2 regions of the Arthrobacter sp. BB-1 genome follow, and region 1 is predicted to be linked to the other one. Evidence: riboswitches for the same ligand, from Rfam matches in the RefSeq annotation. Region 1 holds a riboswitch; the other holds the start of a gene.
The links. A riboswitch is a leader RNA that binds a small molecule or an ion and turns the genes downstream of it on or off. The one in region 1 is predicted to bind cyclic di-AMP.
Positions count from the first base shown of each region.

Region 1 (4,661 bases):
AGCCAGGCCCGGTGGCGTGGCCGGCAAAATCATGGGGATGCTCCGGCGGCGCTAGGCCGTCCCGGCAACCATAAAAAGCAGGTCCCGGACTCGTCCGGAACCTGCTTTTTGGTCCCATCTGCCATGCGTGAACTCACCATCCTGGGTACGGCCTCCCAGGTCCCCACCCGGACCAGGAACCACAACGGCTACCTTCTGCGCTGGGACGGGGAGGGCTTCCTCTTTGACCCGGGCGAGGGAACACAGCGCCAAATGATCCATGCGGGCGTCCCGGCCAGCCAGATCACCCGCATCTGCCTTACCCACGTCCATGGAGACCACTGTTTTGGGCTGCCGGGAGTGTTGTCCCGTATGGCCCTGGACGGCGTGGCGCACCCCGTCCACCTCCACTACCCGTCATCCGGCGAGGACGTGGTCCGCGCCCTCGTGTCCGTCAGTTCACCGGGAATCGACCTCAGGCTGCAACCCCACGGCGGAAGCGGTGCGGTGTCCGAAGGCCTGGACGTCCGGCCGCTGAAGCACCGCATCGAGACCTACGGCTACCGGCTGGCGGAACCGGACGGCCGCACCCTCCTGCCGGAGCGCCTCGCCGCAGCAGGAATAGCGGGCCCCGCGATCGGCCGCCTGCAGCGCGACGGGAACCTTGCCGGCGTCCGCCTCAACGACGTCAGTATTCCGCGGCCAGGCCAGCGCTTCGCTTTCGTGATGGACACAGCGCCCTGCCCGGGCGCCGAAGAGCTGGCCGACGGCGCCGACCTCCTTGTTGCGGAGGCCACCTTCAGCGATGACGACGCCGGGCTTGCGCGCCAGTACCGCCACCTCACCGCCGGGCAGGCAGGGGAACTTGCTGCGGGGGCGGGCGCTGGGACCCTCGTGCTGACGCATTTTTCCTCGCGGTACGGCGACGACGCCGGACCGCTGGCGGCCCAGGCCAGGGCCCGCGCGGGGGACACCACCGTCATCGCCGCGCAGGACCTGCAGCGCGTGCCCTTTCCCCGGCGGCGCACCTGGCCCGGGACCCGCTCCACTGCGCCTGAACAGTCCACCGCGCGTGAACGGTCCACTGCACCGGAACCCTCCGCTGCACCAGGGCCACGCCATTCAACAACCCCTGGAGGTCACCCATGAACGCCGCTTCCGACGAACTGCCCGGTGTCACCGCCCACGGCAAGGAACCCACCCTCACCCGTGTGCCTGGCCTGCCGGCGTCCGACGTCGCCGGTTCTGCCGTCCACCGCCGGACACACGGCGGAGATAGGGTTAACCCATGACTGCTGCAGCAGAATCAACTGTCGCCTTCGAAGGCCGTTTTGCCCGCGAACTAACCGAGCTGGCCGTTCCGTGGCAGGCGGAGGAAGCGCCGGATCCCGAGCTGCTGGTCCTCAATGACTCCCTGGCCGAGGAGCTGGGGCTGGCGCCCGACTACCTGCGGACGCCGGAAGGTGTGCGCCTCCTGCTGGGCAACTACGTTCCGCCCGGCGCCACCCCCGTTGCGCAGGCATACGCAGGGCACCAGTTCGGCGGCTACTCGCCACTGCTCGGCGACGGCCGGGCGCTGCTGCTGGGCGAACTTGTTGGCGAGGGCGGGCGCCTGCGGGATGTGCACCTGAAGGGTTCCGGCCGCACACCTTTTGCCCGTGCGGGTGACGGCCGTGCCGTCATCGGGCCCATGCTGCGGGAGTACCTGGTCAGTGAGGCCATGCATGCCCTGGCCATTCCCACCACGCGCGCCCTCGCTGTCGTGGCCACGGGACGGCCGGTGCGGCGGGACACGATGCTGCCCGGTGCAGTCCTGGCCCGGGTGGCCAGCAGCCACCTCCGGGTAGGCAGCTTCCAATACGCCCGGGCCACCGAGAACATGGACCTGCTGCGCCGCTTGGCGGACCACGCCATCAGCAGGCACCACCCTGGGGCAGCCCGCTCGGAACACCCCTATCTTGCACTGTTCGAGGCAGTGGTGGCTGCCCAGGCAGACCTGGTGGCCAAGTGGATGCTGGTGGGCTTTGTCCACGGGGTCATGAACACGGACAACATGACCATCTCCGGGGAAACCATCGACTACGGGCCCTGCGCTTTTATGGACGCATTTGATCCTGCCGCCGTGTACAGTTCCATCGATGTGGGCGGCCGCTATGCCTACGCGAACCAGCCCGTGGTTGCTGAGTGGAACCTGGCCCGGCTCGCGGAGGCCATGCTGCCGCTCTTCAACGAAGACCAGGAACAGGCTGTCGGCCCCGCCGTGGAGGCCCTGGGCAAATTCCGCGGCCAGTACAGCGATGCCTGGTTCAACGGCATGAAGGCAAAGATTGGATTGCCGGCAGGCTTGGCCGGGACGCCCGAAGGGGACGCGGCGTCGGACCTGGTGGACGGCGTGATCGGCCTGCTGAAAGATGGGCCGGTTGATTACACGCGGTTCTTCCGGAACCTTGGCCAAGCGGCCCGGGGCAATTCCAGGACTGTCCGCGGTATGGTGCTGGACCTCGCGGCTTTCGACGCCTGGGCTGAACGCTGGACCGCGTTGAAGCCCGACGCCGAACTCATGGACAGCGTGAACCCCGCCTACATCCCCAGGAACCACCTGGTGGAGGAAGCGCTGGCCGCCGCCACCGAGGGGGATCTTGGCCCGTTCAACCGGATGCTTGAGGCTGTCAGGTCCCCGTTCCGGGAGCGCGAGGGGCTGGAACGCTACACGGAGGGACCGCCCGAGGACTTCGGCAAATACCTGACCTTCTGCGGCACCTAGCGGCTGCGGGGCAACAGGACGCCCAGGAGGCTTCACCGGAAATGGACAGGGGCGGCAGCCGGTAAACCCGGCTGCCGCCCCTGTGTGCACGGCGGGCCTGCCGCTACTAGCAGGACGTGCCGCTGCCGCTGGTTACGCTACGCGGACAAAGGATGCGCCGCTCAGCCAGCTGATGGAGTGCACAGCGGTCTGGTTGCCGTTTACGCCGCCGCTGACAACCTGGCCGTCACCGGCGTAGACGCCCACATGGCCGGCGGTGATCACCAGGTCACCGGGGGCGGGGGAGCCCACGGTGGAGCCGTACTGGTAGAACTGGCCGGGGGCCAGGTCGCCTACGGACTTGCCAACAGAACGCAGGGCCTCTTCAACCATGGCGGTGCAGTCCTGGATCTGGCCCACCTGGCTGTAGGCGTTGGCCAGGATAGCTGCGCCGGTGCCCGTACCGGTGCTGGCGGACGCGTAGGACAGGTTCATCCCCGTGTTGGCAGGTGCGGTGGCAGCAGCGGTCTGGACCGGAGCCGGTGCCGGTGCGGCGGCCGGAGCCGCCGGGGCGTAGCCTGCAGCCGGGATCTGGATCTGGTCGCCGGGGTAGATGACCGCAGAAATGGCCAGTCCGTTGGCGGTCAGGACATCGTTGAGGGTGACGCCGTAGGCGGCCGAGATGGCGCCGAGTGTGTCCCCGGATACAACCGTGTGGACGGTACCGGCTGCGGCGGCGGGGGCAGCAACTGCTGCTGCCGGCGCGGCAGAGGCCTGGACGTTAGTGGTCTCGGTGGTGTCCGGACCGGTCACACCGGCGTGCGCCGGGGCGCCGACGCCGAAGGCAATGCCGGATGCGGCTGCCACGGCGAGTGCCGGGCGGCCCAGGGTCCTGGCTTGGGACTTGGCCGAAACGGCCAGTCCTTCGAGGATGATGGAGCGGGCCGGAGTCGCGCGGTGACGGGCGGTGGTGGAATTTTTTGACACAGTAGATCGCCTCTCCCATGCCTGCGGGGTGAGCTGTCGGGTTCGGGTTGGAGATACCCGGCCGGGAGCAACTCCGAAAAGGAACGGAGGCGCTAGCGACTTAACCCCAAGGCCTCAAAGAGGCCGTGGAAACTTGGTTCCCCCGTCCCTGCCAGCTGGAAAGCGATTGGTTCCCGGGTCAGCGGCAGGGCTCGGCAAGCTGAGGGGAATGTCCCGTGTGGGAGGGACACCTGAAGACCATAACCCGGCCCGGCTCCGATTGTCACATTTGGGTAACATGCGAGGCCGTCCTCTCGGTTTACGCCATCGAATCGACTCTTCCTTCCTCCGGCGCTGACCTCGGAAGATGCGGGCGGTACGCCGAAGGAAGATGGAATCGTCACAGAGTCATAAACCCTGGGGCGGATGACCTTGCCGTGGACCGCCTTTGGAGGTTCCCTTCGTGGCCGGCCCGGGCGCTCAGCTCGGATGTAATGGGGAGTGTCTCCGCTGTATAACGATGCAGGCCGCTCATCCTTAAAGTGAAGGTTGAGGCCGGTAAGCTTCGGAACTATGTCGCGTTTCGTTACACATGCCCGGCACGTCCTGCCGGGGGTACTGTTGGCCGCCGCCCTCGCCGGCAGTGTTTGGCTGTCTCCCGCCGGCGCGGCAGAAGGCCTTCCGCCTGGTGATTACCCCTCGTGGGAGGACGTGCAGCGGGCCAAGCTGACCGAGGCCGGTACGGCAGCGGAGATCGGTAGGATCACCGGCCTTTTGGACGGGCTGCAGGCGCAGTCGGAGGCGTTGGGCACCGCAGCCGTGGCGTCCGCCGCCGAGTCCGCAGCGGCTGACGCCGTCCTGGCTGCGTCCACCGCAAGGGTAGGGGCCCTGGCGGAACAGGCGGGGCAGGCCAACGCCGAACTCGTCCGCCACAATAGGGACATCGGAGCCTTGGCCGTCCAGTCCTACAAGA
Region 1 covers NZ_VDEV01000019.1:167,998-172,658, reverse strand. Annotated here, with positions in the region: gene FHJ30_RS11090 (hypothetical protein) at 1-55, shown strand, start outside; gene FHJ30_RS11085 (ribonuclease Z) at 124-1,128, shown strand; gene FHJ30_RS21370 (hypothetical protein) at 1,125-1,271, shown strand; gene FHJ30_RS11080 (YdiU family protein) at 1,268-2,743, shown strand; gene FHJ30_RS11075 (LysM peptidoglycan-binding domain-containing protein) at 2,876-3,709, opposite strand; cyclic di-AMP (ydaO/yuaA leader) riboswitch at 3,713-3,906, opposite strand; gene FHJ30_RS11070 (lytic transglycosylase domain-containing protein) at 4,262-4,661, shown strand, end outside.

Region 2 (4,661 bases), on a different contig from region 1:
GGCGGTTTCGCTCCCGCGGTTCAGTGCTGTGAGGGAAAGGATCAGGATGAGCGCCGCGGCGGCTATGACGGCAGTAATGGTGAAGATGCGCCGGTTGTTTCTGGTCGTTGTCATGGGTTTCCTTGCTGGTTGTTGCGCCCTGGCGCCGTGTCGGGAAGAAGGGGTTCCGGGCCGCAGCACGATTCGGGGCTGTCGCTGCTCTCAGCCCCCTCCGCGGGTTCGCTGTTGTCTCGTGCCTTGCTGTCCCGGCGGCGCCGCAGGGACAGGGCGACGGCGGTGAGGACGGCGGCCACCGCGGTGAGGGTGATGATCGGCCAGTTGCCGGAGATGAAACCGGACAGCGCTGTGCTGGCTTCGGTGACTGCCCCGCTCATGATCCCCCCGGCCTGGCCGCCTGACAGGGCCGGCACCCAGTAGAGCAGCAGGTAGATGCCCGCAAGGATGAGCGCGGCTCCGCCGAGACGGTTAACAAAAGGCAGGAGCCTTCGTACGTGGCGTGCCAGGGCGTCCCGCGCCACCGCTGCACCGAGGGACAAAAGGACCAGCACCACCGAGGAGCCCAGGGCGTAGGCGGCGAAGACCGCCAGCAGCCCGGCCAGGCTCCCGGTGGACACGGCTTGGGCGACGACAGCGAGCAGCAGGGCCAGGCTGCAGGAGAGTGCAGCCACCGCATACGCCACCCCGTAGCCAAAGACCGCCCTGAGCCCTGAACCGGTACCGTCCGTTTTAAGAAACCGGGGCAGGTTCAACTTCGTCCCGGGCAACTGCAAACCGAACACCATGCCAAGGCCGGCAACCACAATAACCGCTCCGATCAACGCCGCCGCCCAGGGCAGCGCCGACGCAACCGACCGCAGACCCACAGCGGCGAGCAGGCCGGCCGTCACAAAGACAGCGGCGAAACCGGCGCTGAGGGTAACCCCGGCCCGAAGACCGGCAAGCAGCGGCCGCCGTCCCGCACCGGGGCCGGAACCAATGAAGTACGCCAGATAGGTTGGCAGCATCGCGAAACCGCAAGGATTCACCGTGGCCAGCATCCCGGTCAGAAACGCCAGACCCAAAACCCCCGTCATGCCCGCAACCCCGCATCCCTAGCAGGAGCGCCTGGCCGGGACTGCTCCGAGCCGTTCCGGCGTTGCGCCTGCGTGAGCAGGACCGCCGCGGTAAGGGCTGCGGCGGCAATGATCCAGAGGTTGCCTGCTATCGGCGCGGCTGCGGCGAAAACACTGGTTGCACCTGCAAGAACCGGTATCCCGCAGCACACCAGCGCAACCATCACAACACCAAGGGAGGACAACAGGGCCCCCGCCGCAAGCACCAGGCCCGGGCGCTCCCGGCCCTTCGCTTTTATTGACATGATCATCCTTCCTATGTCCGGCTCTTGTCCGGGGTCCCGACAGGAGACCGAACGCGAAAACCGGACAGCCAGTATTCCGTCTCAACCCATCATCGACATTCCACTGCGGGGGAAGGTCAAGCTGGCGACGGGACCTGGTGGTTTGCCGGTGCCCACGCGGAACGTTCCAGTACGATGGAAGGGTTATGTGCGTGTTCGGAACGAAATTAGGGACCCGGAATGCGAATCGGTGAAGCTGCTGACGCTGTCGGCATGACAACGAAGACGATCAGGTTCTATGAGGACCGGGGCCTGCTCCCGCCGGCGGAGCGCTCCGCGAACGGCTACCGCGATTACTCGCACGACACTCTCAGCCGCCTCGAATTCATCCGCCGCAGCCAGATCGCCGGCCTGACCCTGGCGCAGATCCAGGGCATTCTGCGGATCCGCGATGACGGCATCACGCCGTGCACCCACGTACGGGACGTCCTGGGGAAACAACTGCAGGACCTGGACCGGAAAATCGCAGAACTCACCGCGCTGCGGGTGACCGTGGCCGAACAATATGCCACCGCCGAGGCGGCCGACCCTCAGCGCTGCGACGCTGAACAAATCTGCAGTTACATCTGACCGCCCGTGGGTGAAGCGCTTCGCCTAGTCGGCTCCCGCCGCGGCCAGTGCCGTGCGCAGTTCAGCAGCGTCTGGCTCCACCGCCCGGAAGACCTCCGTGCCGGCGGCGTCCAGGACCACAGCGGTGCTTACCTGGTTTATCCCGTAGGCGGTAATGAGCCGTGTATCGGTATCAGAGGCAAAGGCCAGGGATGACGCCCCGTTCCCGGCCAGGAATTCCTTGATTTCGTCGGCCGTTTCGTAGGGCGCGATGTCCACGGCAACATAGTTCACGGCAGCAGGAGAACTTCGCTGGACCTCGGCGAGCATCCGGGTTCCCGGTCCGCAGGCGCCGCACTCAATGGAGAAGAAAAAGAGCACGCTCGGCTTCGATCCCGGCACCGGCACCTGTTCCCCCTGGCTTGTCGCAGCGGTAAACCCGGCTGCTGCCGCCGGCCCCTCCCCGTGGTCCGTCTGCGGTGCATAGGACGGCATGAACGACACGAACAGGGTTACGGCTGCGGCACCGGCAAGCAGCAGTGCCAGGAAACTCCGCCATGAAGGCCACCTCCACGGCGCCCGACCCCCGGCCCTGTTGCCAGGGTGACTCTCGATCACCGGCCGCCGGTGGGCTGCGAGGCCCTGCCTGCGTTGCGATCCTGGTTAGACGCGGAGGCAGCGGCGGGTGCGCAGCAGTCATTCATCCCACCCGACGCACCCGGCCGGCGGCGCCGGAGCGCCCAGAGCAGTACAACCGCAGCCAGGGCCACAGCGCCAAGGATGACCCACGGATTACCCAGGAATGAGCCGGCCGCACCCAGTGCTCCGGCCGCAATCAGCAGCGGCAGCCCGCAGCACAGCACATGCAGCAGGACAAAGCCGCCCACGGCCAGCAGCCCTGTCCGGCTGTTCTGGCCCTTGGAAGTAGATGACACAGTCGTTCCTTTCAACGCTCGGCCATACGGGGTGGGAGCGGGTGATTGGTGATCAGGCTCGTCCCAGTATTGACCTTCCTCCATAGTGGAAGGTCAATACTGGTGAGGAAATGCCATCAAGAGGGTGTTTCCCGGGCGGCGCGTCGAACTCTGCCAGCTGCCGGGCCCATTCAAGTTCACCTGGCAGAGGTGGGGAACCCATCAACGACGGCCCTTCGGCCGTCTTGGGGTGAAGCCCCTGAACCGCTGTGCAGCCATCAAGGTGCACGCGGACAGGGGCCGGGTTATTGTTCCTGACCCGAATCCGACAGCTAACCCCGCAGGCGCCGGCAGAAGGACATTTTGTGAACATCCACACCCCTGCGGGGTACTCCCCTGTGCCCGGTGCACACCCGCCAGCAACGGCAAGGCCCGCCAGTGGGCGGCGCCGCGCCGCGCCCCCACTTCAGGGCAGGCGCCGTACTGACCCGTCCGCTGACGGGTCATCACGCCACCGCGGACGCAAGGCCGCGCTGGCAGTCATCGCCTCCGGCGTGGCCCTGACAGCGTCCCTGGCCTCCGCACACGCGGTCGCCCCGCAGGCCTCCACCGGCACCGAACTGCAGGCAGCAGGAAGTTCAGCGCTGACTGCATCTGCGCCCGTGACTGCCGCAGCCGATGCGCAGCTGGACTTCGGTCGTACGGAGGTGACCACCAGCCCGGCGCCCCCGGTCCCCGCCAACCCGGGGCCCGCCGTTGCGCCGAAGGAGACGCCTGCCGCAGAAGCCCCATCCCCCCAAGCGGTAGAGGCATCCAAAGCGCAGACTTCCGGACAGCGGGTTCCACCGGCGGGAGCCAGGCTCAGCTCCCCCGTACTAAATCCGGTGACCAATTCACCGTTCGGATACAGGGCCAATCCCCTGACCGGCTTGGGTGGTGAACTGCACACGGGCCAGGATTTCGCCGCCGGCTGCGGCACGGAAGTCTTAAGCGCCGGCAAGGGGACTGTCATCGAAGCCGGATTCAGCCCTTACGGCGGCGGCAACCGTATTGTCATCGACCATGGGAACGGCCTCCAAACCACCTACAACCACCTCGAAACGATCGGTGTACGGATAAACCAGGCCGTTGAAACCGGGGTGCGGATCGGGATTGCCGGCACAACCGGAAACTCCACCGGCTGCCACCTTCACTTCGAAGTCATTGTTAACGGCCAGACGGTCGATCCCTCAGCCTGGCTTTAACAAGGCCTCCGGCAGCGACTCTTTCCGGTTCTGTTCATGCCGGCACGCAGTGGCCCTTCCCGGCCCCCAAGACCCGACGGCTGTCGGGCCTCTGCGCGCGTGCAGGCCCCTTCCCATGCGGGTCGGGCCCTGACCGGCGGCACCGGAGAAATGCACTCGCCCGGAAGGTACGGAAAGAATGGAAGGAATGAAGGTGGCGTTGCGCAAGAGGCCTCCCGGCCCGGTGACAGCGGCGTGGACTGCAGGCGGTCTAGCCGCGGCCGTCCTGACGGCCCTGGCCGGTGTGTCCTACTCCGGCGCAGGCCAGGAACGTTTGCTGTCGGACCCCGGGGCAATCGTGCGCTGGGGCCTGCCACCGGTTCTTGCCCTGCATCACCTCGCATTGGCCGCCGTCGCCGGCGCTCTGATCTTCGCGGCCACTATCCTGCCCAGAAACCAAGGCGCCCAGGAGAATCCTGCAATCAGGGCGACCCTGAGAGTAGCAGCCGGTGCGGCCGGCGTGTGGGTGCTGGCCGCGACGGCGGTTCTCCTGCTGACGTATGCCGACATCGCAGGCCA
Region 2 covers NZ_VDEV01000005.1:67,618-72,278, reverse strand. Annotated here, with positions in the region: gene FHJ30_RS03195 (TlpA disulfide reductase family protein) at 1-114, opposite strand, end outside; gene FHJ30_RS03190 (cytochrome c biogenesis protein CcdA) at 111-1,004, opposite strand; gene FHJ30_RS03185 (hypothetical protein) at 1,070-1,357, opposite strand; gene FHJ30_RS03180 (heavy metal-responsive transcriptional regulator) at 1,577-1,966, shown strand; gene FHJ30_RS03175 (thioredoxin-like domain-containing protein) at 1,991-2,440, opposite strand; gene FHJ30_RS03170 (hypothetical protein) at 2,560-2,880, opposite strand; cyclic di-AMP (ydaO/yuaA leader) riboswitch at 3,029-3,221, shown strand; gene FHJ30_RS21580 (M23 family metallopeptidase) at 3,225-4,103, shown strand; gene FHJ30_RS03160 (cytochrome c oxidase assembly protein) at 4,282-4,661, shown strand, end outside.
Region 2: linked by a shared signal. The riboswitch ahead of FHJ30_RS21580 (M23 family metallopeptidase) and the one ahead of FHJ30_RS11075 (LysM peptidoglycan-binding domain-containing protein) in region 1 are both predicted to bind cyclic di-AMP.